3 regions of the Virgibacillus halodenitrificans genome follow, and region 2 is predicted to be linked to each of the others. Evidence: riboswitches for the same ligand, from Rfam matches in the RefSeq annotation. Region 2 holds a riboswitch; each other region holds the start of a gene.

Region 1 (10,065 bases), 1.3 Mb from region 2:
AAAGCAGATACAAATTGATTGGAGCGGAAGGGGGCAATCTAAGAACGCCACGTCCTGTGGCAACGATTGCATAACCAACGTCCTGTTGGCCCGCGACTCCTGCCGGAATAGCATGAGGCCACTGAAAAAGTCCGGTAAATTCTTGAGAAGGCTAGTTCCAAAAAATTACATCACCACTTTTTAGCCTATGAGTGGCATAAACTAGTTCTGGCTCTCCATTTATGCATATTAACAAAACAAAATTTTGGGATAGCGTCTTTTGAAAAACTTCTATTTTAGTAGAAAATGACTTTTTCAGTGGCCTCGAATTGCATGAGCTGAAGACCCTGCACGGAGCGTAGCGGAGGAAGCGACTGAAGCCATGCCGGGCGGCAAAGAAGACACTGTGAGGTTACGAACAGATGTCGCGCTTGTACCCGGAGGTGTGAAAGCGTCCCCCTGCAGTGGAAATCAATGGGTCTATTCCCCTCCTTAAAATGAAATCTACTACAAATTTACGTCGCAGTTTCCTCCAACTATGAAAAAATAAGATTATATGAGGTATCATATGCGCCCCAGCATTTACAATAAATCATAAAGAAGCATGCCTCCGGTGAAAAAGAGGCATGCTTCTTTTAATTTTATAGATCGTCAAATCCGTTTAAATCACTTGTTTTGGTGTACTGTCTTGATTTTTGTTCAAAGAAATCAGTTTTAGTTCCATCAAAGTTATCCACATATGCACGAATCCACTTCATTGGATTCTCCACATGCTCTGGATATAATTCTTCCAATCCCATCATCCGGAGCATTTTATTTGCACGGTATTTAATATAGCCTTCCATTTCCTCTAAATCTATTCCCTCTACATTTCCCAATACATAATTCGACCATTCTGTTTCCAGTTCTACTGACTGCTTAAAGTGATCGTATACCCATTCAACAAATTCTTCTGTATTATGTTCCGGGTTTTCTGCCAATGTTGCTCTGAATAGCTCAGCAATGAAACGGCCGTGCTCCAGTTCATCTCTATTAATATAACTAATCATCGTGGAAGTACCAACCATTTTGTTATGACGAGCCAAATTATAGAAAAATGCAAAGCCAGAATAGAAGAACATTCCTTCAAGTAACGCAGTATACGCTAGCGTTTTTAGAATGTTATCCATTGTAGGTTTTTCCACAAATGAATTGTATTGGTTTACTAAGTTTTCATTTCGTTTCAACAACACAGGATCTTTTCTTCCAAGCTGAAAAGATTCGTTTTGTTCATCCAGTGAGACAACGGAAGCAAGTACATAGGAATAACTTTCATTATGCACAGCTTCTTGCTGGGCAATTACCGCCATTATTGATTGTACGGACGGATCTGTTGCATATAACGAAATTAGTAAAGCAGTCCGTGTTTGTGGGCCATCTAATGTGGACAATAATCCGATGATCTTTAAATATGCCTCTTTCTCTGCTTCTGATAATGTAGAAAATTGTTTTACATCACCTGCCATATTTACCTCATCAGCCTGCCAATAATTCCCGATCAGCCGCTTGTATATCTTATACCAATGTGGATATGCAATATCATTCCAATTCAATATTCCGCTTGATTTCCCCCCAAATAAGCCTGTGGACTTGTTTGGATTACGCGGCTCCAAAGTCTTTGCTTTAGAAAGCATAACTTCTGACATGTTCTAAAACTCCTTCCACCCAGTCATAAATCCTTTTTTCCTGATATCCCCGGGGAGACTGTTCAATTTTAAGCCCTGGCCATTTACTATTATAGAACTGAACCAGTTTATCTACTGCTTTACAAAACAATTCATCCCCGCCAAATTGTGTATCACCCGTACCAAAAACTGCAACATTCTCAGGCTTGTAGCCAATTTCCCATATAAAGTCTTTCACTTCTTCAGGCGTACTGCCCCTATCCCATGTAAATGTTCCAATAAAGATAAAATCATAATGGGAGACATCTACTGGGGGATCTATACCCATAAGATGTGTATCTACCTTAAACCCTTTATCATAAAGTTGTTTTGCGATATGATCAGCAACTTCTTCCGTATTGCCACTATAGGTATGATACGCAATTAGCATCCTCAACTTTGACACCACTCACATTCTTCGACATCATTTGATGTTGAACGTACGTAATAAGTTGTTTTTAATCCTTCCTGCCATGCCTGCAAATGAAGATTTAGCAAAACAGAGGCTTTAATCGTATTTGGCACATAAAAGTTGAATGAAATACTTTGATCTACGTGCTTTTGTCTAGCCGCATTTTGTTTCACAGACCAACGTTGATCGACAATATATGCAGAACGGCGATAAATATCGTACGTACGATGATCTAATTCTGGTGCCGTAACAGGAATCTTGAAATCCTTCTTTTCTTCGTTGTAAAAAGCTTTAAATACAGGATCAATACTAGCTGTAGAACCGGCAATCATCGCTGTTGTAGAGTTTGGTGCAACAGCCATTAAATAGCCATTACGCATTCCGTTCTGCTTTACTTCTTCTTTAAGTCCTGTCCATTTGTCACTCGTATACCCTTTATTGGTGAAGTATTCGCCCGTTTGCCACTTACTGCCTTCATATACAGGATAGGAACCCTTTTCTTTACTTAATTCCATACTGTTTTTAATGGTTAAATAAGCAATTTCCTCATACAACTCATCAGCGAAATTCACTGCTTCGTCTGTCTCCCATTTAATATTCTTCTTGGCAAGCAAATGATGCCAACCGAATGTACCTAAGCCGATAGCTCGGTATTTTTGGTTTGTTAATTGTGTTTGCTTAATTGGCAATGTATTTATATCTATTACATTATCCAACATACGTACTTGGATTTTTAACAAACGATCAAGCACACCATCGGGAACAGCTTTTCCCAGATTAATTGAGCTTAAGTTACAAACAACGTAATCACCAGATTTATATTTTTGCACAATCGTGTTTTCATTTTCTACAAATTCTTCTATAAATTGCGTTGGAGATTGATTTTGCGTAATTTCTGTGCATAAATTCGAGCAATAAATAATTCCTTCGTGTTCATTACTGTTCTGACGATTCACTTCGTCACGATAAAACATGAAAGGCGTGCCTGATTCAAGCTGTGATTTCATTATCCTTTTCATAATAGAAATAGCTGGCACCTTTGTTCTGGAAAGATTCTCGTTTTGAATACATGCTTCGTACTTTTCGCGCCATGTTCCGGTGCCCTTTTCTTCATCATAAAAATCTTCCAACGAGAAGCCCATTACCTGTCGTACTTCATGTGGGTCAAAAAGATACCAATCGCCCCGCTTGTCCACTTGTTCCATAAAGTAATCAGGCAAGCAAACCCCTGTAAAAATATCATGGGCGCGCATTCTGTCATCTCCATTATTTAGCTTCAGATCAAGAAATGCTTCAATATCTTTATGCCATGCATCTAAATAAATGGCAATGGCTCCTTTACGAGTGCCCAGCTGATCCACGTTAACAGCTGTATTATTCAGTTGCTTAACCCAAGGGACTACCCCACTGGACATACCTTTAAATCCTTTAATAGCACTTCCACGGCTGCGGATTTTACCCATATATACACCAATTCCGCCACCATTTTTCGACAGCTTGGCAATATCTGTATTACTGTCGTATATAGATTGAAGACTATCGTCGACCGTATCGATGAAACAACTGGATAACTGACCATGTGTTTTTCCGGCATTCGTTAAAGTAGGGGTAGCCACTGTCATATAAAGGTTGCTAAGTGCCCAGTATGCCTCCTGGACAAGTTGTGCACGTTGCGCCTTATTCTCATCCTGCATTAAATACATAGCAATTATCATCCAACGTTCCTGAGGTAACTCCATTACATTCTTATTGTGATCTGTAGCAAGATAGCGACTTGCTATGGTATGTATTCCTAGATAGTTAAACAGCAAATCTCTTTGTGGATCAAGCTGCTTTTCAAAAGCTTCAATCTCTTCTTTATTATATTTATTTAATAGGTTAGTAGCATAAATTCCTTGCTCCGTTAGCGTACTAATTAATTTATAAAAATTGCCATAACGTAGATGCACATCAAAGTCCCGGTTTTTGGCAGCTTGACGATATAGCTCCTCAAGAAAAATTCTGCTGGCAAGAAACGTCCATTCAGGTGCAGATTCGTCAATATTTTCTAAAGCATTCTTAACTAAAATATCGGTTATTTTTTCCAAAGAAGTATCTTCTTGAATTGCTCTCAATGATTTTTCAATATACTTTTCCGTATTTATGGGTAATTCTTTTGCTGCCCGATTAATCCATTCCATTACCTTTTCTTCGTAATCCAAATTCTTTGTTATCATGTGAAACCTCCTCAAAAAAATAATACCGATATACTGTCACCTTAACCTTTAGTGCAATAAAAAAACCGTTCTCCTCATATTAGGAACGGTCAAAACGACAGAACAGTGCTACTTAAACTAGCATCCATCGTTTCACCTTCTCTAATCCCGGAGAATGGAAACTACAAGTTATGGCAGGTATCCTGACTTTTGGTCTTTCTACTAGAGTCCTTCCCATTTGCTCAATAGACATCTCAAACAGTGGAATCATCTCGTTCGTCACAATTACAGTTGCGGGTACAGTTCCAGAATTTCACTGGATTCCCTTTTAAACACGAATGGTGTAACCATAACCAAAACACTATATATAGTGTTAATATTATATTTAGTTATCGATATATTGTATCTATAGACTATCATAGGTAATGAAGTTTATCAAGAAAAATGTAGATAAATATATACTCAAAAATAAAGAATTTAATATTGAAAGCTTTCTAGTCTGCTAAAGAATTGTTTTATAAATTCATAGAATAATTTTTCCGTTGGCAGCAGTTGTCGTTCTGCGGGGATAACTACACCCACTGTACGAGTTACATCTGGTTCCTTAATGGGAATTTTCACTGTAGAACGTGGTAAATGATCAACAAGCGTAATTTCAGGAACCAACGATACACCAAGTCCAGCAGAAACCAGTCCCTTAATGGCATCAATATCCTTCCCCTCAAAAGAAACTTTAGGGGAAAATCCAAGCTGTCTGCAAGCCTTTATGATAATATCGTGTAATACAAAGCCTTCTGGAAAAAGAACAAAGGAATCGTCCCTTAATTGATTAAGATGTAATGCCTTTTCCTGGGCAAGTCTATGTTGTTCTGGTAATAATGCAACAATTTTCTCTGTAAATAGAATAGAGTGCTTTAATCTTTTTTCATTAAGTGGAACAGGTCCAAGCAACGCTATATTACTTTCACCTCTAATTACAGCATTCTTTAAATCATAATATGAACCTTGATTCAATTCAAATTTTACATTTGGATATTGATTTCGAAAAGCAGAAATAGCAGTAGGTAGAATATAAGCCGCCAAGCTGCTCGGAAAACCGATATGAATGGTACCCCTTTGAGGATCTGTATATTCTTCTACTACTTGTACCCCATCATCTATTACGTTCAATGCTTGCTCCATATGATCAAGAAAAACCCTGCCAATAGGGGTCAATCTTACATTCCTGCCTTCCCTGATAAAAAGATTAACACCAAGTTCTTCTTCAAGATTAAATATTTGTCTACTTACTGCAGACTGTGCAACATGAAGCGCATCAGCAGCCTCTGTAACATGCTCACGTTTGGCAACTTCAATGAAATATTTTAATTGTCGTAGTTCCAAATTTAACCGCCACCTTTTATTAATCTCATTATAGCATTAATTATATCTAATATTCATATTGTTAAGATGAATTAATTCAGGTAAAATAATAAACAGAATATTCATTAATTCGGTTGGATTTTCTTAGCGATAATTTGAAGGAGGTTGTTGATGCCTTTATGAGTCTAATTAAAGAGAAAAAGGTTTCAGATGATAAATCAAGCGTAGAGAATGTAGAAAATTACTTAGAAGGACTTTATAAGCGTGTTCTTGAGCGAAATCCCAATGAGGGTGAGTTTCACCAGGCAGTTGAATTGATCTTCCAATCCCTCTCCCCTGTCCTCATTAAAAACCCTATCTATATTGAAAAAGGCATTTTGGAACAACTAGTTGAACCTGAGCGCGTAATTACCTTCCGTGTTCCATGGGTTGATGACAATGGGAAAGTCCATGTGAATCGTGGTTTCCGTGTTCAATTCAATAGTGCACTGGGCCCGTACAAAGGTGGGCTTCGTTTTCACCCATCGGTCAATTTAAGTATTGTGAAATTCCTAGGTCTGGAACAAATTTTTAAAAACTCACTAACCGGTCAGCCTATAGGTGGAGGTAAAGGTGGAGCTGATTTTGATCCAAAAGGAAAATCAGATAATGAAATTATGCGCTTCTGCCGCAGTTTCATGACCGAGCTTGCGAAGTATATCGGACCTGATGTTGATATCCCGGCTGGAGACATTGGCGTTGGCGCTAGAGAAATTGGTTATATGTTTGGCCAGTATAAGAAAATCCGCGGGACTTTTGAAGCTGGAGTACTAACAGGAAAGGGATTAAATTATGGCGGCAGTCTTGCCAGAAAAGAAGCGACCGGTTACGGCACCATTTACTTTGTAAAAGAAATGCTGAATAGTGCGAACCTGACTCTTCAAGATAGTACAGTTGTCGTTTCAGGATCTGGTAATGTGTCTATTTATGCAATGGAAAAAGCATTAGAATTCGGTGCAAATGTTGTTGCTTGCAGTGATTCCAGTGGATATATTTACGATCCGCATGGAATTAATCTGGATACAGTGAAGCAGATTAAAGAGGTGGAGAGTGGACGAATTGCCGATTATGTTGCAATTCATCCTAACGCTGAATTTGTAGATGATTGTTCTAAGATTTGGACTGTGCCTTGTGATATTGCTCTTCCGTGCGCAACACAGAATGAGATCGACGAAGCTGATGCAAAATTATTAATTGCTAATGGTGTTAAAGCCGTTGCAGAGGGGGCTAACATGCCTTCCACAACAGAAGCAATTGATTTATTCCTTGAGAACGATATTTTATTCGGACCTGCAAAAGCAGCTAATGCAGGAGGAGTAGCTGTTTCTTCTCTCGAGATGGCTCAGAATAGTATGAGAATGTCATGGACATTTGAAGAAGTAGATATGAAATTACAAGAAATCATGCAAAACATATACCAAAATTGTGTGGCAGCAGCCGAAGAATATGGCTATCCCGGTAACTTAGTTATCGGATCAGATATTGCCGGATTTGAAAAGGTTGCAAATGCTATGATTGAACAAGGTGTCGTATAAATTAGTTTAAAAAAGTGCTTAACCGAGTGGTAAGCACTTTTATTATGGAATATAACTAAGTCCGATAAATCTGCTTTAAAATATATGTTAATATTTTTCCACGACTTATAATAGCCATTAACCCAGAACCGCTCGATCACTTTCGAATTGCTCACCTCTTATACGCTGGAACTCGCGTAATAAATCTTCCACCCTTAAACCACGCTTCGCCTTTCCGCTTACTTCAAAAATAATTTGACCTTTATCCATCATTACCAAACGATTACCTAAATCCAAGGCTTGCTGCATATTATGTGTAACCATCAGCGTAGTAAGGCCTGAATTGGCGACAACCTCTTTTGTAAGCTCTGTTATTAACGCTGCACGTGAGGGATCTAAAGCAGCTGTATGTTCATCTAACAACAAAATATCCGGGTCAGTAAAAGTGGTCATTAAAAGAGATAATGCCTGCCTTTCTCCACCTGATAAAAAACCTACTTTCGCATTCAATCTGTTTTCCAGACCAAGGTTCAGTGTCTTTAATCGGTCTCGGAACATCTCTTTCCTTTTTTTAGTTACACCAAATACAAGCTTTCTTTTTTTATTACGCGCATAGGCCATTGCCAAATTTTCTTCAATTGTCATCGAGGGGGCTGTACCTGCCATTGGATCTTGAAATACACGTCCGATAAAGGCGGAACGTTTGTATTCCGGTAAATGGACAACCTGTCGTCCATTGATTAACACATCTCCAACATCAGGGTATAGATTACCGGAGATAGTATTCATCAAGGTTGATTTTCCTGCCCCATTGCTTCCAATTATAGTAACAAAATCTCCCTTTTTAAGATTGAGGTTTATATCTGTCAATGCCTTCTTCTCGTCTGGAGTCCCTTCATTGAAGGTAATGGAAATATCTTTTAAATCCAACATAGTTACGCCCCCTTTGCATGTTGATGAAGTTGTGCTCGTTTCTGTAAACGACGCTGCTTTTCTTTTCGCGCGTGTACTATTTTAGGTGTAATTAATGCTGCTATTACTATAAGAGCAGTCATTAGCTTCATATCTCCTGTTTCTACAAAGTCAAAACGCAGAGCAACTGTTACGATCATACGATATATAATAGCTCCCCCGATTACCGCAATAGTCGCCCTGGCAACGGTTTTGGTACCAAATAATGCCTCACCAATAATTACGGAGGCGAGCCCTATTACAATCATACCTATCCCCATTCCAACATCTGCAAAGCCTCCAAGTTGAGCAATTAAAGCACCAGCAAGAGCTACCAATCCATTGGAAATTCCTACACCAATGATTGTCAGATTATCTGTATTTGCTGATAAGCTGCGAATCATACGTTTGTTGTCACCAATCGCTCTTAGTGCTAAACCAATTTCTGTCTTAAGGTAAAAATCAGTTACTAATTTTATAGTGATTGTAATTACTAGCATAACGATTAAAAAGGCCCACGTGCTTGGCAATCGATCCGCACCCATCGCAGTTAATAAACCATTTAAGGCCTGGTCAACACCGGTATTACCCCAAATCGTTTGCAGTTGGGTGAAAATGGTTGTTTCATTTAATAGCGATAGAGTAGGCGTATCCATGATCCTTAAATTAATGGAATAGAGTGCAGTCATCATCAGAATCCCTGCAAGCAGGGCGTTAATTTTACCCTTTGTATGCAATAAACCGGTAATACATCCTGCAAGAAAACCTGCTCCAATTGCAAATATAGTAGCTATAACCGGTGGGACTCCGTTAATAATTGAGATTGCTGCGACGGCACCTCCGGTAACGAAACTGCCATCTACAGTTAAATCCGGGAAATCTAAAATACGAAAGGTTAAATAAACTCCCAATGCCATTATTGCATAAATGATTCCTGATTCTACTGCACCAAACATAGCTATTAGCATCGTATATCCCCTTCCTTCCGTATTTGATATGTGTATTTGGTGCAAGGAAGAGCCAGGTTGTCTCCTGGCTCTGTTATAGTTATTATCCTACTCATTTTCAACAAATTGGGCTGTGTTATCCCATTCGTCATTCCATTCTACGTTTTGTTCTTCTGCTGCTTGTTTATTAATAAACAGTTGTATTTCAGGCGGATATTCAACAGGGAAATCGCTTGGTTTCTTTTCACCCTGCAAAATTTGTGCCGCCATTTCACCTGTCCGGTAACCTATTGTATGATAGTCAATACCAAAAGTGACAAAGCCACCTTTTGCTAAGGAATCCGGTTCACCAACAATAAGTGGGATATCCTGTTCATTTGCAACTCCTACCACACTGTCCAATGCAGATACTACTGTATTATCAGTAATGATATAAAATACATCAATGTCACTAACAAGTGAATTAGCGGCCTGTTGAACCTCAGCAGAATTTGCTACAGTGCGCTCTTCTATTTTAAGATCTGTACCCTCTGCTGCTTTACGAACAGCCTCGATTTGGGTAACAGAATTCTGTTCTCCAGCATTATATAACATTCCTATTGTTGCACCAGCGAAGTTTTTATTTAAAAATTCGATTGTTTGATCAATTTGTTCTGGGTGCAGATCAACAACCCCCGTAATATTCTCCCCAGGCTCATCCATGGAAGAAACCAATCCTGCATCGACTGCATCGGTTACCGAGGTAAATACAATTGGGATATCTTTCGTTGCTTGCAATGCTCCTAAGGCACTTGGTGTGGAATTTGCAAAGATAAGATCAACCTGATCAGCAACAAAATTATCTGAAATTGGTTTCACATTATTTTGGTCACCTTGCGCACTTTGAAAATCATATTCAACATCCAATCCAGCTTCCTTTAAAGCAGCCTGAAACCCTTCGTATGCTGCGTCCAGTGATGGATG
Region 2 (10,065 bases):
ATATGCTGATACATGGCAGAGGGTCTCATATGTTTGCATTTCCCATTCACCAAAATGCAGTTCTCGGAATGCTTTTCTTTCAAGGATAGGTATATTTGGCGCGAGGCATTCTGCTGTTTCCCTGCAACGTCTTAAATCACTTGTTACACAGAGATCAAACCTCGGTAAAGCATCAGCTATGTCCATAAGCTTTTGTTTCGCTTCCATTGTAATTGGTGGATCACTCCAGCCTACATACCTTTTTTCAAGATTTGCTTGTGTCACACCATGGCGAAAGAGTGTAACAGCAACACCATTATCCATAAAGCCAATTCCATCCCTTCTGAGCTTGCACCCAACGTATCACCAGTGATGCCTCCGAAATTCTTCACTAATTTTCCAGCAATGCCATAGCCTAGCAGGACAAGCGTAGAAACCAAAATGCCATAGCCTAAAAGCAATTCTTTAGCATAAAACAGAAGAAACAGACCCATTAATAAAAGAAAGAGAACGTAAGCAAGCCAAATGCCTTTCCTGGCCCCTTGCTTGAAAAAGGAAGCCATTCCTGACTCTCTTGCTGCAGGCAATGCTTGTAGATATGCACCTAATATCATTTTACCAAGAAAAGGAATGAGTATGACCCATACATATATTTTTTCGTTAAAACCAATTAATTCATATAAAACAATAAATCGAACGAACAGAAACACGATGATAGAAAGGACACCAAATGCGCCAACACGTGGATCCTTCATAATCTCTAAGCGTTTTTCTTTTTCCCGAAAAGAAAAGTAGGCATCACTTGTATCGATCCAACCATCTAAATGGATACCCCCAGATAAAGCAATGAGGACGAGCCATAAAACAAGTGTCACTAGTATGTCCGATAAAGGGAGAGTTTGTGCGATGAATAAAAATAGTGCGTAAATACTCCCTTGGATAAGCCCCAGCAACGGAAAACTATATAATGCATACGATAAATGCTTCTGCTCCATTGGTAGTTCTCTGCGTAAGGGGATGGTCGTAAAAAATTGCAAATTAATCCCGATGCCAATAAAGATATCTTTCAGTCTAGTAAGCATGATTTTCACCCAGACTGATTGCTAATAGCTTTTGCCAATCAATATATTTTTCCACTTGAGCAGCAAGTTCCTCATAATCCTCCTCTGCAGGCATGCCGGATTTCTGCTCACCATTTGCACCAAGCTCATCTTCCTCCTTGATGTGATGCATTAAACCAGGAATTACCCCAAGTACAGGTAACCCTGTATGTCGTTCGATCCACTCTCTGCCAGAAGAAAAGGTGGTCATATCACCATGAAATTTATTAATAATTAACCCCTTCACTCGTTTCCTTTCTTCAGGTGCCAGCAGCTCCAGTGTGCCTACAATGCTTGCAAAAGCCCCGCCTCTGTCAATATCTGCAACCAAAATAACAGGAACATCAGCCAGCTCGGCAATCGCCATATTCGCAAGGTCCCGGTCCTTTAAATTCATTTCTACAGGACTGCCTGCTCCTTCGATCACCAACAGATCATACTTCTTCTCCAGTTCAGATAGGCCTGTTTGAACGGCTTGTTTTGCACGATCATAATATACCGACTTAAACGTACTTCCTTGAAGCTTTCCTTGAGCTTTTCCCAAAAATAGTACTTCTGTTTCTTGCTGCGGATATGGTTTTAAGACAATTGGATTCATATATACAGAAGGCTCAATTTTAGCCGCCTGTGCCTGCTGAAATTGAGCAATACTCATTTCTATATCCTCTCCCAATGGGATCGTAAAACTGGACATGTTCTGGGCCTTGAAAGGAGCGACAGCATAACCTTTATTTACATATAACCGGCACAGCGCCGTTGCAAGCAAACTTTTCCCTACATTGGATGCTGTTCCTTGAATCATGATTCCTTTCATCCTCTTTCTCCTTTCATGCAGACAGGGATCCCTGCTTCTACGAGATAAGCGCTATCCGCCTCCCCGACAATTCGTTGGTGCAGCTTGCCAAGAATATATTGATAGCGCTGAACAAGCTCGGTGGAGGAAGGAATCTCGTGAACAACCTCATTGGATACGAGAATGATGGCTGCGCCTGTTTTTCGTAAATTGCTTACATCTTTCCAAATTTGCTGAATCACTTGCTCTGCATCTTCCATTTCCCTCAGGAATAAATAATTATTAAGTAGTGTTGTTACACAATCCAATACCAAAATATCTGTCTTTCCAAATGAAGAAGCAATTTCATACACATCATATGCACATTCCCATGTCTCCCAATATACATCGGAAGCATGCCTGTCCTTCTGATGCCGTAAAATACGCTCCATCATTTCCTTATCTGATGCCACACCACAAGCAATATAATGGAGTTTTGTGTTTGGTGATTGCAAATGTAGATCTGTTGCGATTTTTTCTGCAAAGGCACTTTTTCCGCTACGTACGCCGCCGGAAATGAGAATCATTCTTCCTTCTTCCATTGTACGAGAGCCTCCATCAATTGATTGTTTTCTGCTTCCTTCTTCACTGCTGCACGGAGCCAATTCCCCTCCAAACCAGGGAAATTATATGTATGTCTTAATACAAGTCCTTTTTCTAATAAAAAATAATATAAGCTTTCTTGTGATGCAGCTGCTGGATCCTTCAGCAAATAAAAATTTACTGCAGAAGCGCTATGGATATAATCGGATCGTTGAAGAAAGTGAAACACTCTATCTCTCTCTTTTGTAATGAAATTGGTTGTATCCTTCACATGTTCCTGCTCCAGAAGGCAAGAAACTCCTGCTTTTAATGCGATGCCATTAAGCGCCCAGTGCGGCTGCCTTTTACCGATTTGCTCCACCACTTCCGGATGTCCGACAAGATAGCCGAGACGTAACCCGGCAATATGGTACATCTTTGTAAGCGAACGAAGAACGAGTAAATATGGGGAATTACTGGCTTTCTGAATAGCTGTGGCAGGTGGACTAACAAAATCATAAAAAGCTTCATCCAGGATCAGCAATGTTTTTGCTTCCTCACATGCTTCTATTAGCCAATTCATTACATGTTCATCAAATGCGATTCCGGTCGGATTATTCGGATTGCAAAAAAACACTGCGTCTGCAGCTTGTAACTTCTTATGTAGTACTTCTTTATCCAATGTAAAAGCCGGTGGTTTAAGCTGATAATAGGAAATATTACAATCCTCAACGCGGCATGCCGTTTCGTATTCCGAAAAAGCCGGCTGGGCAATAAGAACGTTTTTACCATGAAGAAAACGGGCGATCAATGTAATCAGCTCAGCAGCGCCATTTCCTGGTAACAGGCTTGCAGGCTCTACCTTTTCCTTCGTGGCTATTTGTTGCTTCAATTCGGTATAATGCGGATCTGGATAATCATACACCGCTTGCAGCCAGTCCTGCCAACATGCTTGAATGGAAGCTGGCGTGCCTAATGGATTGGTATTTACACTGAAATCAATAATGGTGGCTGGTGCTTCCATTCCTAAAGCTGTATACAGATGCTGTGTGTTAGCTCCATGTGCTGGTAAGTGCAATGCAGCCCCCTCCTATCCATAACAAGATAAAAAACAGCCAAACCGTATGTGTCATGATGCGATTCGTCTGTATAATATGTTCTTTTTGCAGTTGGTGAATGGCTTGTCCCATCCGTTCACGCTCTGATTTTATTCCTTTATAATAATTCACACCACCAAGCTGAACACCAAGAAGGATTGCTACAGCTGCTTCTCCCCAGCCACTGTTTGGGCTTGGATGCTTCTTCGCTTCCTGTCTAAGCTGCGATAATGCCTGTCTTTTTAATAGTATGTTTGAACGATTGGCCATCATCATGCAAAAGCCTGTTAATCTGCTGGGGATCCAGTTTACAACATCATCAAAACGGGCCGAAGCCCAGCCAAAATAAAGATACTGATCATTTTTATACCCAACCATGGAGTCACATGTATTCACTGCACGATACGCCATGGCCAGCGGTGCACCACCAATACATGCCCAAAATAGTGGTGCAGTAATACCATCACTACAGTTTTCTGCCACCGTCTCCACTGTAGCTCTCGTAATTTCACCTTCATCAAGATTCGCTGTGTCTCTGCCAACAATCATAGAGACACGCTGCTTCGCCTTCTCCATGTTGCCATCCTTCAGTGGTTGATAAACACCAAGCGCAGCTTCCTTCAACCCTTTTTGAGCAATCGTTGTAGCAATAAGCATTGCTTCTACTGCGATCCCTAAAATATTATGTATCTGATAAGCAGCCAGGACAATGCCCCATGTAACAAGGAAGACGATTACTAAAATAAGTATAAGCAGGACGGTTCCCTTTGCTTTACGATGTTTTCCTTTGTTAAGAAATCGCTCCAGCCGCAAAATAAGCGAGCCAATCATTTTCACCGGATGTGGCCATGTTGGTGGATCGCCAATGAGCCGGTCAATAATCAGGGCAAATGTGATGCTGAGTAAATGATGCAGAATCATAATTTCCCCTCTTTTTATAATTTTTGAGTGCTTTTTTTGTTTCTGTATAAACACTCTTTCCGATCAATTCTCCCAGCTCGGTTGCTGTTCCCGCATAGGGCAAATCTGCACCTGATTGTGTTGCAGCAATTAATATACTGTCTGTTGAGGTTCCAGTAGCAACTGTATTTGTACGTTTATCCCGAATATCCAACTCTTGAAGCACTTTTGCCTTTGCCTCAGTTGCTGTAATCACAGCCTGAATAAATGCTTCTTCAGATAGCTTTCCATTTATAAAAATCCAAGTGTTAATCGTACCCTGAGGAGTGGAACCGGCAGCTGCCTTTACTTCTGTACTATCCGTAGCGTTACCGACACCCGCTGTTACAACCGTTAATAACGAAAAGTTCTCTTTTTCCCAGCTTCCATAAGCTGCGTCCTTTAGTTGAACAGCTGTCATCATGCCGACCGTTTGTGACACGTCAAAGGCATGCTTTTCCAAATATGCATGCATATCCTCATGATGATCGGAACAATCATAGTCTTTAGATACATGGCGATTGACAAACTGCTGATGCCAGCCAATCCCTGCCCCACAAACACCGGAAGATAACGTGCGTAATGGTTTCGGAGAACGTAGTGCAACATGATCCTCCCCACATTCAAGCATGGAAGCATTGATGATAACCTGATGCTTCGCAGTATCCTCATATTTAGGCACAAGATGCATCTGTGGCTTCGCTATTGTCGGATGGGCATGCTTTTTAATATCTGTTCGGTATACATCCTTTAACATCGCCTCGGTCACGACGCCATCCGGTGCATGTAAGGCCATTGTCTTTCCTTGTGATAATAATAGCAGCCGGTCACAATACAGGCTCGCAAGATTTACATCATGGAAAATAGAAATGACAGTTAGCTTTTGCTCGATTGCCCTTTGCTTCAATAAATCCAATAATTCTTTTTGATAGGCCAAATCCAAATGGTTCGTCGGTTCATCAAGCAACAAAATCTCCGGTTCCTGGGCCAATGCCTGAGCCAAAAACACCCGTTGCTGCTCCCCACCAGATAGCTCCTGCACAGACTGATCCTGGAAGGAGATAATTTTTGTTTGCTGCATCACTTCCTGAACAACCTGTTCATCAGCTGCTGTCCATGTCTGGAAAAGCCCTTTATGATGTGCATACCTTCCCAATGCTACTGTTTCCTTTACCGTATATGGGAAGGCATGTGATGTAAGCTGTGGCAGGACAGCCATTTTTTTGGCAAGCTCCTTTCGTGAAAAATCACCTATATGTTGCTCGCCAATCGATATGGAGCCCTCTATACATGGCAGCAACCCACTAATCATTTTTAATAGTGTTGTTTTGCCGCTTCCATTCGGTCCCAATATACCGAAGAACTCTCCTTTGTCTACAGAAAAATGAATGTCCTGGACAATCGCTTCTGCATCATACCCTCCGGAAACGTGATCAAGATGCAACATTACAAACCGCCTCTACTTCCTTTTCGTTGTTTAATTAAAATCACCGCAAATACCGGTGCTCCAATTAATGCGGTAATCACACCAATCGGCAATAGACGTGGGGAGATGATCGTCCGGGATACTAAATCGGTTAAAATCAAAAATCCTGATCCCGTAATAATGGATAAGGGAAGTAAATGGACATGGTCCGGTCCCCATAAAAGTCGCGTTAAATGTGGAATCACCAGCCCAACAAAACCAATGGCTCCTGAAACAGCAACAGCAGCACCTGTTAATATCGATCCAGCGGCTAAAATAATCATTTTTCTTTTTTGCACATCAACACCTAAATGCTGTGCCCGTTCCTCTCCAAACGACATGGCATTCAACTCTTTACTGTTGATCATAAGCAAAAGGGCTCCCACAATAAAGAACGGAATAATAATACCGACATAGTCCCACCCCCTCATGGATACACTACCAAGCAACCAGCCGACAATTGCTTCCAATTGGTCACCTGTAAGCGCAATCATCAAGGAAATAAATGACCCTAAAAAAGAACTGAATATAATCCCCGTTAAAATAATTGTCTCCACCCGCATTGTTTTTTCCACTTTACGAGCAAAGAACAGCACAATCAAAATGGTAAGCAATGCTGTTGCAATACTGAAAACCGGTAAGGTATAGAGACCTAAGAAAGGTAAACTAATGTTGAAAAATATAGTAATCACCGCACCAACAGATGCTCCTGAAGATACTCCAAGAATGTACGGATCTGCTAATGGATTTCGCAGCAAGCCCTGAAAAGCCGCTCCTGCAATTGCAAGAGAGGATCCTACCAGACCAGCTAATAGCACCCGAGGTAAGCGAATTTGAAAAATGATATTTTCATACATCGGATCCACCTGATCGGAAACCGGGAAATGGAACAGATGGGCTGCTATCACATGCACAATATCCCCCACCGGCACTGTCACACTGCCAACAGATATGGCAGTAATGGCGGCAGCGATAAGGAATAATATGGATACGGCATATGCTATTATATATTTACTCTGCAAAAACGTCCGGATAGACAACCTTCGCAAGCTCCTTTGCACCCTCAACTAAACGTGGACCTGGGCGGCTAATCAAGTCTGAATGAATATCATATACAGCTTCGTTTTTTATTGCAGTAACACTATCCCATCCATCACGACTCAATACGGACTCCTCGGCATTTTCCTCGTAATGACCATATGTAGTTACAATCACATCCGGATTAAGCTTTACAATCGACTCTGGATCGATTTGCACCCATCCGTCTTGTTCCTTTGCTGCATTTTCTGCATGGATGATCTGCAATAAATTATCGAAAAATGTATTCTTCCCAGCAGTGAAAATTTCTGGGGCAGGAGATACTTCAAAGAAAACAGATTTACGATCTTCCTCACTAACCGTTTCTGCCTTCTCTTCCAGACTCGCAAACTCGTCTTTCATGTTACCGACAATATCCTCTGCTTTTTCCGTAGTACCAGTGATGTCTCCAATTTGTTGAATGGATTCGTATGTCTGATCAACATTCTGTGCATCTGCAACGACAAATACGTTAATCCCTGCATCACGCAGCTGCTGCAGCCCAGCCTCTGCATTATGTGCACTGGAAGCATGTGCAAGCACAAGGTCTGGCTTTAGACCAATGATTTTCTCAATATTTAATTCCATTCCACCGATTTTTTCCTTTTCCTGTACGGCTTCCGGATAATTATCATGATCAGATACGCCAACAACCTCTTCATCTAATCCTAGCGCAAAAGCAATTTCCGTATTACTTGGAATTAATGATACAATGCGTTCCGGCTTTTCTTCTATTGTTACTTCTTTGTCAATTGCATCTGTTAAGGTAACTGGAAAATCACTTTGCCCGGTTTCTTCTGTTTGTTCTGTGTTTGTTTCCTCGTCTTTCGTTTTGTTCGAAGCATCGTTGTCACCAGAATCACCTGACCCGCAACCGACCAGAAGACCAAGTGTTACGATTAATACAAATAAAAATGATAAAAGCTTTTTCAATCTGTTCTCCTCCTTTAAGTTATATACCTGTGAGAGAAATGATTATGTAAAGGATGTGAACGTGCAAACTATCTTTTCTGCCAATGTGAACCCCCACATACGGCTCATTTACCCAGTCATTATTTCCTAGGAAATGAAAAAAACATCTCCAAGAAATGAAGATGAATGGTAAAAGAAAAGGTTTTAATAATATGCATACCTGTTCCTTTACACCTTCCTATTCCTCGTAGGCTGTGGTGCATCGGGGTAGCAGGCAGGTCTCCTGGCTTATGGTCAACACTCGCTATGTCCCTTCCCATACTAACGTACAGTGGTAACACACAGCTAGCTCGCAAATACAGTGGCGGGACCGCGTTGGCTTCTCACCAACTTCCCTTTTTACGATTTCTAAACAGAAATCACCTGCACCCTATGAATAAGATTGTAACTGCCTTCATTATACATTTTTTTGTGGGGCATGTCATTTTATACAGGAGGAGGAACGAAGAATTTCTTGGTTAAGGGGACTACAGTTTTACTATGGCTTGAATTAGCATCTCAGGCTAGTGCACTTCTAGAGTATACGTAAGGATATTCTTACCGACAAATAGGACATCATTATTAGCCCACAATTTATCTATAAAGTTACTCTTGCATTGCTATGGTATTATAGTGTACTATATAACCATATAACAAACTTAAAGGCGATGGTAGAATGACTCAACATTTTAAATCCGATAAACCAATCTTTTTACAGATTCGAGAGAAAATAGAAGACCAAATTGTTCAAGGCACTCTAAAAGAGGGAGAACAAGCCCCCTCCACCACTCAACTGGTTAATTTCTATAAAGTTAACCATGTTACCGTCGCAAAAGGGATAAACCAATTAGTTGAAGCTGAAATCCTTTTTAAGAGACGAGGAATAGGCACGTTTGTCACAGAGGGAGCTCAACAGAAATTGCTGCAAAAAAGGAAAGAAACCTTTGCTTCTGTTGATTTGCGAAATATGATTATAGAGGCTGAAAAACTGAATCTTTCTGAAGAGGAATTAATTAATTTGATTAAGAAAACAAAGGAGGAGCTCCATAATGAGTCATAAACTCGAAATTAAAAAGATCTCTTTAAAATATGAAAACCAAAATACACTGACAAATGTTTCTACTGTATTGGAATCCGGTAACATTTACGGTCTTATTGGAAGGAATGGTGCTGGAAAGACATCCTTGTTATCCCTCATTGCTTCTTATCATCTTCCTACATCAGGCACCATCATCTATGATGGTGAAGCACTCTTTGAGCATGCTGTACACACAAAGGATATTCACTTTGGTTACGATCGTGTTTATCAAGATGAAATAGTTGAAAAAGCAAACAAATATCTTGAATCGGTTCATCTACATCGTCCTTATTTTGATAAGGCCTATGCAGCCAAGCTTATTAAGAAGTTTAAGATTGATCTGAACAAACCGCTCAGTAAATATTCAAAGGGAACGGTCGCCGCTTTTCACGTCATGCTTGGGCTGGCAAATCGTACACCAGTTACAATTTTTGATGAAGTTTATTTAGGCCTGGACGCTCCAACCAGAGAAATGTTTTATGAGGAGCTATTAGAAGAACATAACAGAAGTGAAAGGATGTTTATTCTTTCTACGCATTTAGTCTCTGAAATGGAACACTTATTTGATCATGTACTCATCCTTCACGAGGGCCAGCTCATCGTTGATGAAGACTTCGAAACGTTCACAAGCAGAGGCGTTAAACTAATTGGAGATGAAAATTCTGTGGATGAATTAACTTCCAACAAACACATTTTGCACACGGAAAGCCTTGGTCGAACAAAGGCCACAACACTTTATGGCGGATTTACGGAGGAGGAGTGGGCACGCGCAAAAGCGAAAGATCTTGAAGTTAGCCCAACTTCCCTTCAACATCTATTCACACATCTGACTAAGGAGGAAGCCTAATGCTTCAACATTATAATAGAACCGTTATAAAAGAGCTTTACAAAGAATGGATGAAATGGTCAGTTTGGTACTGGGCTGTCATTATTACCATTCGCGGGGTTCACTGGATTGCGCACTATCTCAGTGAAGAGGTACCGATCATCGATCATTTTATTTACTTTGCAAATGAATCCAGTTC
Region 3 (10,065 bases), 98 kb from region 2:
TTGGGATGAATGGCATGGTGATTAACATCATATTTTTCATGAAATCTTTTATATCTTTTTCAAAAATGGCATGAATCCGCTGAACATTCATGAAACGAGCTCCTCTCCGGTTACTTTTAGAAAAACTTGCCCTAGTGTAGGGTGGTCTGTATGAATAGACTTTACATGACCGTTTCCAATTAATTCTTTCATTCGGTTGGCATTTTCAGGCACATTTTCAATGACCAGCCGATCGCCTTGTACTGTTTCCACATGAAAAGCGTGGGTAGAGTACTTATATCGAAGCGCGGACGGACAATCTAGCTCCTGAAGCTCTCCTTTATGCAAAAATGCAACACGATCACATAATGCAGTAGCTTCCTCCATATTGTGCGTGGTCAGAAAAATGGTTGTTCCTGCCTCGTTCAGCTTCTGCAAGCTACGATGAATATGTGCCATGTTACCAGGGTCTAACGCAGATGTTGGTTCATCCAAGAATACCAGTTCAGGCTTATGAATGAGAGCCTTCGCAAGCATAACACGCTGCTTCATCCCCTTCGATAACTTTGAGACGGTTGTTTGCCGTTCCTCAAGTAAATTAACCTCTTGCAGCATGACATCAATTTGCTTAAGCGGAACGTTATAAAGTTTACAAAATAATTTCAAATTATCATAGATAGATAGTCGCTCATATAAGGAACTATTGTCTGATAAAATGCCGATCTTGGATTTATAATCAGCAGTCGAAAAACGGCTCGCATCCGTCCCGAGCGCTGTTACTTTTCCATGCGTTTGCGTTAATTCTCCTGTTAGAATTTTAATTGTTGTTGTTTTACCTGAACCACTTGGACCGAGTAAACCAAAAATTTCTCCTTTTTCCACATGAAAACTAACATCCTTAATCGCTGTTTTTTTACCAAAACTTTTATGCAAATCACTTACTTCTATACTATTTTCCAAATGAAACCCTCCCTTACGTAACTATCCTCATCGTAAAGGAGAGGCCTGCAATAATCAGCAAAAATAAGGCGGAATGTACTGTCAGCAGGGTGAAATGTACCGGTATTTCATTGAAAAAATAAGTAGAATCAATGAAATGTACCGTGTGAAGGAGTGAATGGTACCTATCTCAGACTGAATTTTTCCTGAATATCCTGTATTTTCGTTCTTGATAAAGGGATCGTTGATTGCGATTTATTATCCATCCGAAGGGAATACGTATTTTTGGACCATGTAATAATTTCACGTACTTTTTGTAAGTTAACGATATAGGACCGGTGGCAGCGATAAAATCCATAAACCTCTAATTTCTTTTCGATTTCCGAAAGTGTACTTTCCATTGGATAAGATGCATCGTTAATGACCATCATTGCTTTTCCATCCTGACTTTCAATGTAGTCAATTTCCAACGGATCAAACAAAATCACCTTATCATCCACCTTTGCCGGGACCTTAAACAAATTGGCAATCGCCGGTGCTTGGAAGGATGTCTCATCTGGTTGAACTTCATCCTCCTCAAGCTCAATTGGATGTATCCCACTTTGCTGTAGCTTATAGCCAACATCGCCAAGCAGAAGAGCATGCTCCATATTTGCAACAAGGATAAGGACAGGGATGTGACGTTCCTTGAACTTTTCCAGCATAGTGATAAAGGTTTGGATTGTTTTAATGTCCACCCCATGTAATGGTTCACGAAAAACAGTTGGTGTTACCCCGCTCATTAAATATTTAGCAAAATAAACTCTCCGGATTTCGGAATCCGTGCATCTTTGTAGGGGTTTTTTTAGACAGTTTTGTAACTCAAATAGTACAAAGACCTCTGGTAATGGAACTTTGCAGTTAAACCATTTATGAAAAAAGCCAACATTGTCTCCAACAGTTAGTCGATGGTACAAGCCTTCCTGTTGATCGAAAACAGGAATCCTGCTTTTCGTCCGTAGAGCATCTACCAGCGCAGTCTGCATGTCATTGTCGCCATAAATGGTGGTAACCGATTCCCCATCTAGCGTGAGGTTGAAGGAGGGAAGGGAATCACTGTCTGTCATTTTTTGATTAATTGTAAAATGTGCCATGATAATCTCCTGTTCAAAAATAGTTATCTATTAAACTTAATTTAGCATACCGTTACCTACTTTAAAAGAAGATGAAGAAAATGTTGGTGGTATGCAAGTGCTCATTCACGTACAATAAGTATAAAATTAATCATTTTGATAAAAAGAGAGGGTTTCGGCATGAATAAAGAATTCGATAAAATGGTGGCCGGTAAGATGTACAATCCTGCCGATCCATTATTAACAAAAATGCGAGAGAATGCTAGAAGATTGGTTCGATTATATAATCAAACGATGGAAACAGAAATGGAAAATCGCACAAAAATCTTAAAGGAGCTACTTGGTTCCACAGGTGATAATATCTATATAGAACCTGTGGTACGCATCGATTATGGCTGTAATACCTATGTGGGTGAAAATTTTTATGCGAATTTTGATTGCATCATATTAGACTCCTGTGAAGTTCGCATAGGCGATAATTGTATGCTTGCTCCCGGGGTGCACATTTACACGGCCACACACCCAATACATGCAAACGAACGCAACTCGGGCAAAGAATATGGAAAGCCAGTAACCATTGGAAATAATGTTTGGATTGGCGGAAGAGCGATCATTAATCCAGGTGTAACGATTGGAGACAACGCCGTCATCGCTTCAGGCGCAGTGGTCACTAAAGATGTACCAGCTAATGTTGTAGCTGGTGGAAATCCAGCTAAAGTGATTAAACAGATAGAACAAAACAACTAAACAGCAACGTGGAAGGTTCATATCCAAAAAACTTCCTAACTCACTAAAACAGCTGCAAGCATGGACTTGCAGCTGTTTTCTATTGCCGATTAAATGCACCTGCGGCGTAATAAAACTTTTTACTGCTGATTCTCAGATCCTATGGCCCATACACCATCTATCTGCAATTGTTAAAAGAACGTAAAGTTTTTCTATAGATGTTGATACAAACAGAAAAAAGAGATAGAATACAAGCGTAAATCGATATCGAAATTCGAAATCAACAACAAATCAGGAAAGGAGTATCGTAGTGGATAATAAAGTATTACGAAAGCTTTTCTTAGGTTTCATTCAAATACATATTCTACATCATGCCAAGGAAGAACCCATTTATGGTTCCTGGATGCTCGAAGAACTGCATGAACACGGATATGAAATGAGTGCAGGAACACTTTATCCTATTCTCCATGGTATGGAAAAGGACGGCCTTCTGACTAAAACTGAGAAAAATGTACATGGCAAAATTAGAAAATATTATCGGGCCACAAATAAGGGTGAAGAAGTACTTGAAGAAGCAAGAGCCAAAGCATATGAATTATTTAAAGAAATTAAATAATAGGGGGAAAAGCCAATGCAAAAAAATAACCTACGTACATTATGGGGAATTTTACTAGCCTCAACAAAACTAGGCCTCACATCCTTTGGTGGTCCAGTTGCTCATTTAGCTTACTTCAAGGAAGAATATATTGATCGACGTAAGTGGTTAGATGACAGAACCTATGCAGATATTATAGCCATTTGTCAGTTTCTCCCCGGCCCCGCAAGTAGTCAGGTTGGAATATCAATCGGCATGCTGCGTGGCGGATTGCTTGGTGGACTTGTATCATGGTTTGGCTTCACGATTCCATCTGTTATCGTTTTAATTGTTTTCGCTCTACTGTACCAAACCTTCACACTAGATGATGCCAGCTTCATCCATAGCTTAAAAATTGTTGCCGCTGCTGTCGTTCTTCATGCACTCATTGGCTTAGGGAAGAAATTAACACCAGATAAAACACGACTGGCAATAGCGATCATAGCTGCAAGTATTATGCTGTTATATCCTACCGCATGGATGCAGATTTTAATTATTTTAGGTGCAGGACTTGTCGGTTTAAAATTATTTACCCATCAGGCAGGAACAAATGTACAGCCGTTTCATGTAAACATTTCTAAAAAACTCGGGTTGACTTCATTAGGTATACTAATAAGTCTACTTATTTTGTTGCCAATCCTAAATAGATTTACAGATAATCCACTTGTTACGATATTTGACACTTTCTTTCGAGTAGGTTCGCTTGTATTTGGTGGTGGGCATGTTGTGTTGCCAATGATCGAACGCGAACTGGTTCCAACAGGCTTTTTAACAGCTAATGAATTTTTAGCTGGATATGGAATGGCCCAAGCAGTTCCAGGTCCATTATTTACCTTTTCCAGTTATCTTGGAACAATGATGGAAGGTGTGTTAGGGGCTGTAGTAGCAACAATAGCAATATTTCTCCCATCCTTTTTGCTTATCATTGCAGCATTACCTTTTCTTAATGAATTGCGGAAACGTGCTAGCTTCCAAGGGATTCTTATGGGAGTCAATGCGAGTGTTGTAGGTATTTTACTAGCTGCATTTTATGATCCGGTAATCAAAAGCTCTATTTTATCTGCCTCTGATTTCGCTCTTGCTGTTATCTTATTCGGTTTATTAAATATCTGGAAAGTGCCAGCATGGCTGATTGTAATTCTCGGTGTAGTTGGGGGATACGTTTTACAGGTTATTACAATATAAAAAATCTCCTGCGTGTGCTTCATAAAGAAACAAATTCTCAATGTAAAATTCACAGGCAAATGTAATAATTCTTGCTTTAGACGTTCTTCTCAATTAGTCTGCTAAAATATAATTTGAAAAGAATATTTAACGGACCAGGAAGGAAATGCATATGCAAACAAAAGAACAACTGAGAAAAATCACACCAAGTCATGATCCGTGGGAAGCGTATATGGATGTAAAGGACTATGGGGAAATGACACTGACTAATGTGGAATTTACAACAACAACATTGTGTAACATGCGTTGTGCCCATTGTGCGGTTGGTTATACACTAAGCCAAAAAGATCCGGAGGCTCTGCCAATGGAGCTACTGGTTAAACGGTTGGATGAAGTCCCACATTTGCGTACCCTGTCTATTACGGGTGGTGAACCGATGATGTCAAAGAAATCGGTGCGAGACTATGTTGTTCCATTATTGCGATATGCCCATGAACGTGGGGTTAGCACACAAATAAACTCAAATTTAACCCTGCCTTATAGCCGGTATGAAGAAATTATTCCGTACCTTGATGTGCTACATATCTCTCACAACTGGGGGACAGAAGAAGAATTTGCCGAAGTTGGGTTTGCCCGTATGGAGCGTAAACCAACAGAGGAGAATAGAAAGAAATACTTTGCACGTATGGTGGAAAATTCGCAACGACTTGCGGCAGAAGGTATCATGGTATCAGCAGAAACAATGCTGAATAAGTCCACTTTTCCTTATTTGGAAAAGATTCACAACCATGTATTGGAGATGGGTTGTGCTCGGCACGAAATTCATCCAATGTACCCTGTAGATTTCGGTAGTGCGTTAGAAACGTTAAGCTTGAAGGAAATGCGTACAGCTATCAAGCGACTGTTGGATGTGCGAGATCCTTCTACATGGATGTTATTCGGTACGCTTCCGTTTTATCCGTGCAGCAGTGACCAGGAGGATATGGAGCTATTACAGCGGATGTACAAATCCAACAATGTAACGATACGTAATGATCCTGATGGCCGCTCTCGCTTAAATGTTAACATTTTTAATGGCGATATTATTGTGACAGATTTCGGTGATGATGATCCCGCACTTGGTAACATACAAGATACAAAACTGGAAACCGCCTATGAAAAATGGATGGAGTCTAGCACTGCGAAATCAATCAATTGTCATTGTCCAGCAGTTAAATGCTTAGGCCCCAATATTTTGGTGAAGAACACCTATTACCAAGAGACCGACTTTACAAAGAGAAAAGCAAATATTTCTATGTAAATGGTGGTAAAAAATAATACACATTATTTCTTCGAGTGTTTTGTTGCTGAATAAAAATAAAATGCCCAACCAATCCATAAGTGATTGGTTGGGCATTTTTGACAAGAAAAAAGTGTTTAAAGAGATTAATCATCATGGCAAACGCTTTGTGCCATCTTAATAAACTCGTGTGCTGCGGGACTACGCTTAATATCTCGAGCAAAGCTTATTACAATATGGCTTTTAAATGCGGGGTCAGTTAGTGGGTATAAATTATCCTTTTGACTTAATGAAACATTTTCCACAACAGATTGCGGTACAATGGTTATTCCTATGCCACTATTTGCAGCGCATTTCCCAGCCTCGTTTTTATAAGCTTATCAATATGCCACCTGCAAATTTAGACTAATCAAAACCCAAGACCATGAAAGATAACTCTCCATATAAAATCATCCTTCTGATACTACCCAATGTGATCCCATCCCTTACGCTTCTAGTTAAATTTCCTCTTGGAATTAGAACGCAAAAATGGAAAGGAATGAGGACATGAAAACTGCTATGGTAGAAAGAGAAAGGGAGGGAAGGGGTTATGGATCAACGTACTATTGGTTTACAAGAAGGAGTCGCACTATATATTGCTACAATATTAGGGTCAGGTGTTTTATTTTTGACAGGTGTGACGGCTTCTCTTGCAGGACCAGCATCGTTACTGTCATGGACAATTGTGATTTTACTTAGTTTTCCTCTGGCTTATTCATTTGCATGTCTAGCCAGGAAATACCCTGATGCTGGAGGTGCAGCAACATTTGTAAGAAAATCATTCGGATTTCATTCTGGAAATATGGTTGGCTGGTTCTATTTTGTAACTGCTGCTGTCGGACAAACGATTGTATCTTTGACAGGTGCATTTTATTTTAGTCAGGCATTTGATCTTTCTGATTTTTCGAGGGTATGGATCGCCATTTTGATCTTGGTAATTGCTGGTCTTGCCAACTATAATGGAATGAAAGTAAGCGGAAAAGTTGCATTTATATTCAGTACAGCTTTATTTCTACTACTTATTCTAACTGTTGTCGCTTCTCTTCCCTATATAGATTTAGCCCATTTTCAGCCGATAGCCCCAAATGGATGGTATTCGGTGGGAACAGCTATAACAGTCATTTTTTGGGCGTTTTTCGGATGGGAGGCTATTTGCAATCTTGCTCCTTATTTTAAACGTCCGGATAAAATCATTGTGAAAAGTACGATGATAAGTGCCGTTATTGTAGGCATTCTCTATGTGGCATTAAGTTTTGTTACTGTCGCTACACATACGTATGGAAGTCTTCAACATAATCTCTCGCCAATTGGCGTGTTGATGGGAGAAACTATCGGAGTGGAGGCACAGCTTATTACAGCTGTGGTGGCAGTCCTCATTTGTATTGGAACCTCTAATGCATTTGTAGCAAGTTTGACTCAATTGGGGTATTCGTTAAGCAGAGATGGGGCGTTTCCAAAGATATTGTCTGTCGTGCATGCTCGTACCCAAGTGCCAAGAAGAATGGTTGCCTTTGTGATATTATTTGCTATAGGAGGCGTGTTGATGACGGAGGTTTTGAACATAACGTTTCAGGACCTGCTCTTTATTCCTACTTCACTTGGAATTTTTGTTTATATTTTTTCTATGGCAGCTGGCGTAAAACTCCTTACAAATCGCAGCCTTGCTTGGTGGTCTTCTTTATTATCACTTCTTCTATGTATAGGTGTGCTGCCGTTCTTTGAGTTGTTCATTTTTGTTCCGGTGATTGTTATTGTTTTTTATGCATTGTATATGACTTATAGGAAAGCAGTAAATCAAAGCTAAAAAGTGTGTGAATCGCTAGCGTTTTACAAGACCAAACTTGCACAATTCAGAGGAGGGGATACGCCTATGAAAGCTGCACTGACGAAAGCTCATATGTGGAAAGCAGCAGTTGCTTGTGATCATAAATATGACGGTGAATTTTTCTATGCAGTAAAAACAACAGGTATCTTTTGTCGGCCATCATGCAAATCAAAGACTCCAAATTATGAAAATATATGCTTCTTTCCTAATGCAGAAGAAGCTAGAAAAGAAGGCTTCCGCCCATGTAAAAGGTGTCGGCCTGATTTGCTGGAGAATACATATGATCCACATCTGGAAATTATAGAAGATACCAAGAAGTATTTACAAGAGAACTATGCCAGTAACATAACGATAGCCCAGCTAGCGATGCATGTTGGTGTTAGTCAATACTATTTAAGTCGGACGTTTAAAGAAAAGACAGGCTACACACCACAGATGTACCTCTCCACCCTCAGAATACAAAAAGCCCAGGAATTATTAGTAACTACGAAAGAAAATAGTACCGAAATTTGTTTTCAAGTCGGATATCAGAATTTCTCCAGCTTCTACAAGCAATTTAAAAAGATATGTGGCTGTTCCCCAAGATGTTTTAGAACGGAAAAAGGGAGGAAGGGCAATTGAAAAGAATTTATTGGAGCAATAGGACATATGAAAGCTGGACCTTGTATCTTGCAGCTACTGAAAATGGCCTTTGCTATGTTGGCTTTAATGTTCAAGGATTAGTGGATTGGGTGAAAGCAAAATTGCCAGCATATCAAATAGAACAAAGAGATGAGGAAATTCAACCATATGCCAAAGAGCTTGAAGAATATCTTAAAGGAGAAAGGACCTTTTTTACATTTGCTTCCGATATGCATGGAACCAAATTCCAATTAGCTGTTTGGAGGGAAATAAGAAACATCACCTATGGACAAACAAAAACCTATTCCGAGATTGCAAATCAGCTCCAAAAGCCAACAGCTATTCGTGCAACTGCAGCTGCGATAGGTGCAAACCCGCTACTATTTGTTGTTCCTTGTCATCGGGTTATTGGTAAAAACGGACAATTGACTGGATATAGAGGAGGACTAGAACGAAAGAGGCAATTAGTACTAATGGAGAGTCGGCAGGACTAGGGTAGCAGGCAGCCGTAATCTTTAACCATGGTCTTATATATCTTTTGTACCTTTACTTCATCCATTGACTCTATTATAATTTGAACTAATAGAATAGTGAATGAGAGCAGTAGGTGCCTATATGGGAGAATAGGGAATGAAGTGAGAATCTTCAGCGGACCCGCCACTGTGAAGGGGGTTCTATTAGAAATACCACTGGAAGTTATTCTGGGAAGGTTAATAGAACGACACCCCTGAGCCAGGAGACCTGCCTTTTGCTTCCAGTTATAGATGATGGAAAAGTCTGTAGTTTATTTGTACATGGAATAAACTGCAGGCTTTTTTATTTTTGATTATAAACCAAAAAGGAGAATTGAAAATGCAATTATTACAGAAAACAATTGATAGAATTGAGAGTTTAGATAAGGAATTGATGGCTAGGGCAAGAGTGAGAGTGGATAACTTGATAAAGCCAATAAACAGTCTTGGGAAGCTGGAAGAACTAGCTGTACAATTAGTTGGGATTACAAGAAATTTAAATCCTGTGTTGGATCAAAAAGCAATAATCATAATGGCCGCAGATCATGGAGTTTACGAAGAAGGAATTTCCAGCAATCCACAAGAAGTAACCTTAGCCCAAACCTTACTATTTCCGAAAAGTGTAACAGGAGTGTGTGTTATAGGAAGGACTGCTGGAGCAAAAATAGTTCCAGTGGATATTGGTGTGAACGGAGTAATTCCAGATGATGCTGGGGTAATGAAAAGAAAAATAAAAAATGGGACGGCTAATATGACAAAAGGGCCTGCTATGACTAGGGAAGAAGCCATTAAGTCAATAGAGGTAGGAATTGAGATGGTTAACAAGGAAGTTGAAAAAGGAATAACTGTGATTGGAACGGGTGAGATGGGCATTGGTAATACTACTCCCAGTACCGCAATATTATCTGTTTTAGGAAATTATGCCCCTCAAGTTATAACTGGTAGAGGAGCTGGCGTTGGTGAGGGTGGTATCGCACACAAAGTGGAAATAATCGAAAAAGCGATTGCAGTAAACCAGCCAAACCCGCAAGATCCCTTGGATGTACTATCAAAGGTAGGTGGATTGGAGATTGGCGGCATGGCAGGCGTGATGCTTGGAGCAGCTGCGAATCAGATCCCAGTAGTCGTGGACGGCTATATCTCAACAGTTGCTGCTATCCTTGCAGCTTCTATAGAGCCTAAAGCAAAGGAATACTTTATCGCCTCACATGCTTCTGCAGAAACAGGTGGACAGA

Evidence for each region. A riboswitch is a leader RNA that binds a small molecule or an ion and turns the genes downstream of it on or off. The one in region 2 is predicted to bind cobalamin.
Region 1: it holds a riboswitch for cobalamin, as region 2 does, so the genes downstream of both, BME96_RS17640 (ribonucleoside-diphosphate reductase subunit alpha) here and BME96_RS05450 (ABC transporter substrate-binding protein) in region 2, are expected to answer to the same signal.
Region 3: it holds a riboswitch for cobalamin, as region 2 does, so the genes downstream of both, cobT (nicotinate-nucleotide--dimethylbenzimidazole phosphoribosyltransferase) here and BME96_RS05450 (ABC transporter substrate-binding protein) in region 2, are expected to answer to the same signal.

Annotation. Positions count from the first base shown of each region.
Region 1 covers NZ_CP017962.1:3,575,613-3,585,677, forward strand. The annotation lists gene BME96_RS17630 (ribonucleotide-diphosphate reductase subunit beta) at 621-1,664, opposite strand; gene BME96_RS17635 (flavodoxin) at 1,642-2,073, opposite strand; gene BME96_RS17640 (ribonucleoside-diphosphate reductase subunit alpha) at 2,076-4,274, opposite strand; cobalamin riboswitch at 4,466-4,656, opposite strand; gene BME96_RS17645 (glutamate biosynthesis transcriptional regulator GltC) at 4,767-5,672, opposite strand; gene gdhA (NADP-specific glutamate dehydrogenase) at 5,831-7,225, shown strand; gene BME96_RS17655 (ABC transporter ATP-binding protein) at 7,343-8,137, opposite strand; gene BME96_RS17660 (ABC transporter permease) at 8,140-9,123, opposite strand; gene BME96_RS17665 (ABC transporter substrate-binding protein) at 9,211-10,065, opposite strand, start outside.
Region 2 covers NZ_CP017962.1:1,051,620-1,061,684, reverse strand. The annotation lists gene BME96_RS05490 (histidine phosphatase family protein) at 1-303, opposite strand, end outside; gene cobS (adenosylcobinamide-GDP ribazoletransferase) at 261-1,061, opposite strand; gene BME96_RS05480 (cobyric acid synthase) at 1,051-1,893, opposite strand; gene BME96_RS05475 (bifunctional adenosylcobinamide kinase/adenosylcobinamide-phosphate guanylyltransferase) at 1,890-2,453, opposite strand; gene cobD (threonine-phosphate decarboxylase CobD) at 2,435-3,511, opposite strand; gene cbiB (adenosylcobinamide-phosphate synthase CbiB) at 3,486-4,451, opposite strand; gene BME96_RS05460 (adenosylcobinamide amidohydrolase) at 4,405-5,916, opposite strand; gene BME96_RS05455 (FecCD family ABC transporter permease) at 5,916-6,983, opposite strand; gene BME96_RS05450 (ABC transporter substrate-binding protein) at 6,946-7,944, opposite strand; cobalamin riboswitch at 8,180-8,365, opposite strand; gene BME96_RS05445 (GntR family transcriptional regulator) at 8,639-9,022, shown strand; gene BME96_RS05440 (ATP-binding cassette domain-containing protein) at 9,012-9,887, shown strand; gene BME96_RS05435 (hypothetical protein) at 9,887-10,065, shown strand, end outside.
Region 3 covers NZ_CP017962.1:1,149,897-1,159,961, forward strand. The annotation lists gene BME96_RS06090 (ABC transporter permease) at 1-91, opposite strand, end outside; gene BME96_RS06095 (ABC transporter ATP-binding protein) at 88-939, opposite strand; gene BME96_RS06100 (response regulator transcription factor) at 1,104-2,051, opposite strand; gene BME96_RS06105 (sugar O-acetyltransferase) at 2,211-2,777, shown strand; gene BME96_RS06110 (PadR family transcriptional regulator) at 3,067-3,372, shown strand; gene chrA (chromate efflux transporter) at 3,388-4,575, shown strand; gene yfkAB (radical SAM/CxCxxxxC motif protein YfkAB) at 4,727-5,854, shown strand; gene BME96_RS06130 (APC family permease) at 6,423-7,676, shown strand; gene BME96_RS06135 (bifunctional transcriptional activator/DNA repair enzyme AdaA) at 7,743-8,318, shown strand; gene BME96_RS06140 (methylated-DNA--[protein]-cysteine S-methyltransferase) at 8,315-8,812, shown strand; cobalamin riboswitch at 8,907-9,081, shown strand; gene cobT (nicotinate-nucleotide--dimethylbenzimidazole phosphoribosyltransferase) at 9,171-10,065, shown strand, end outside.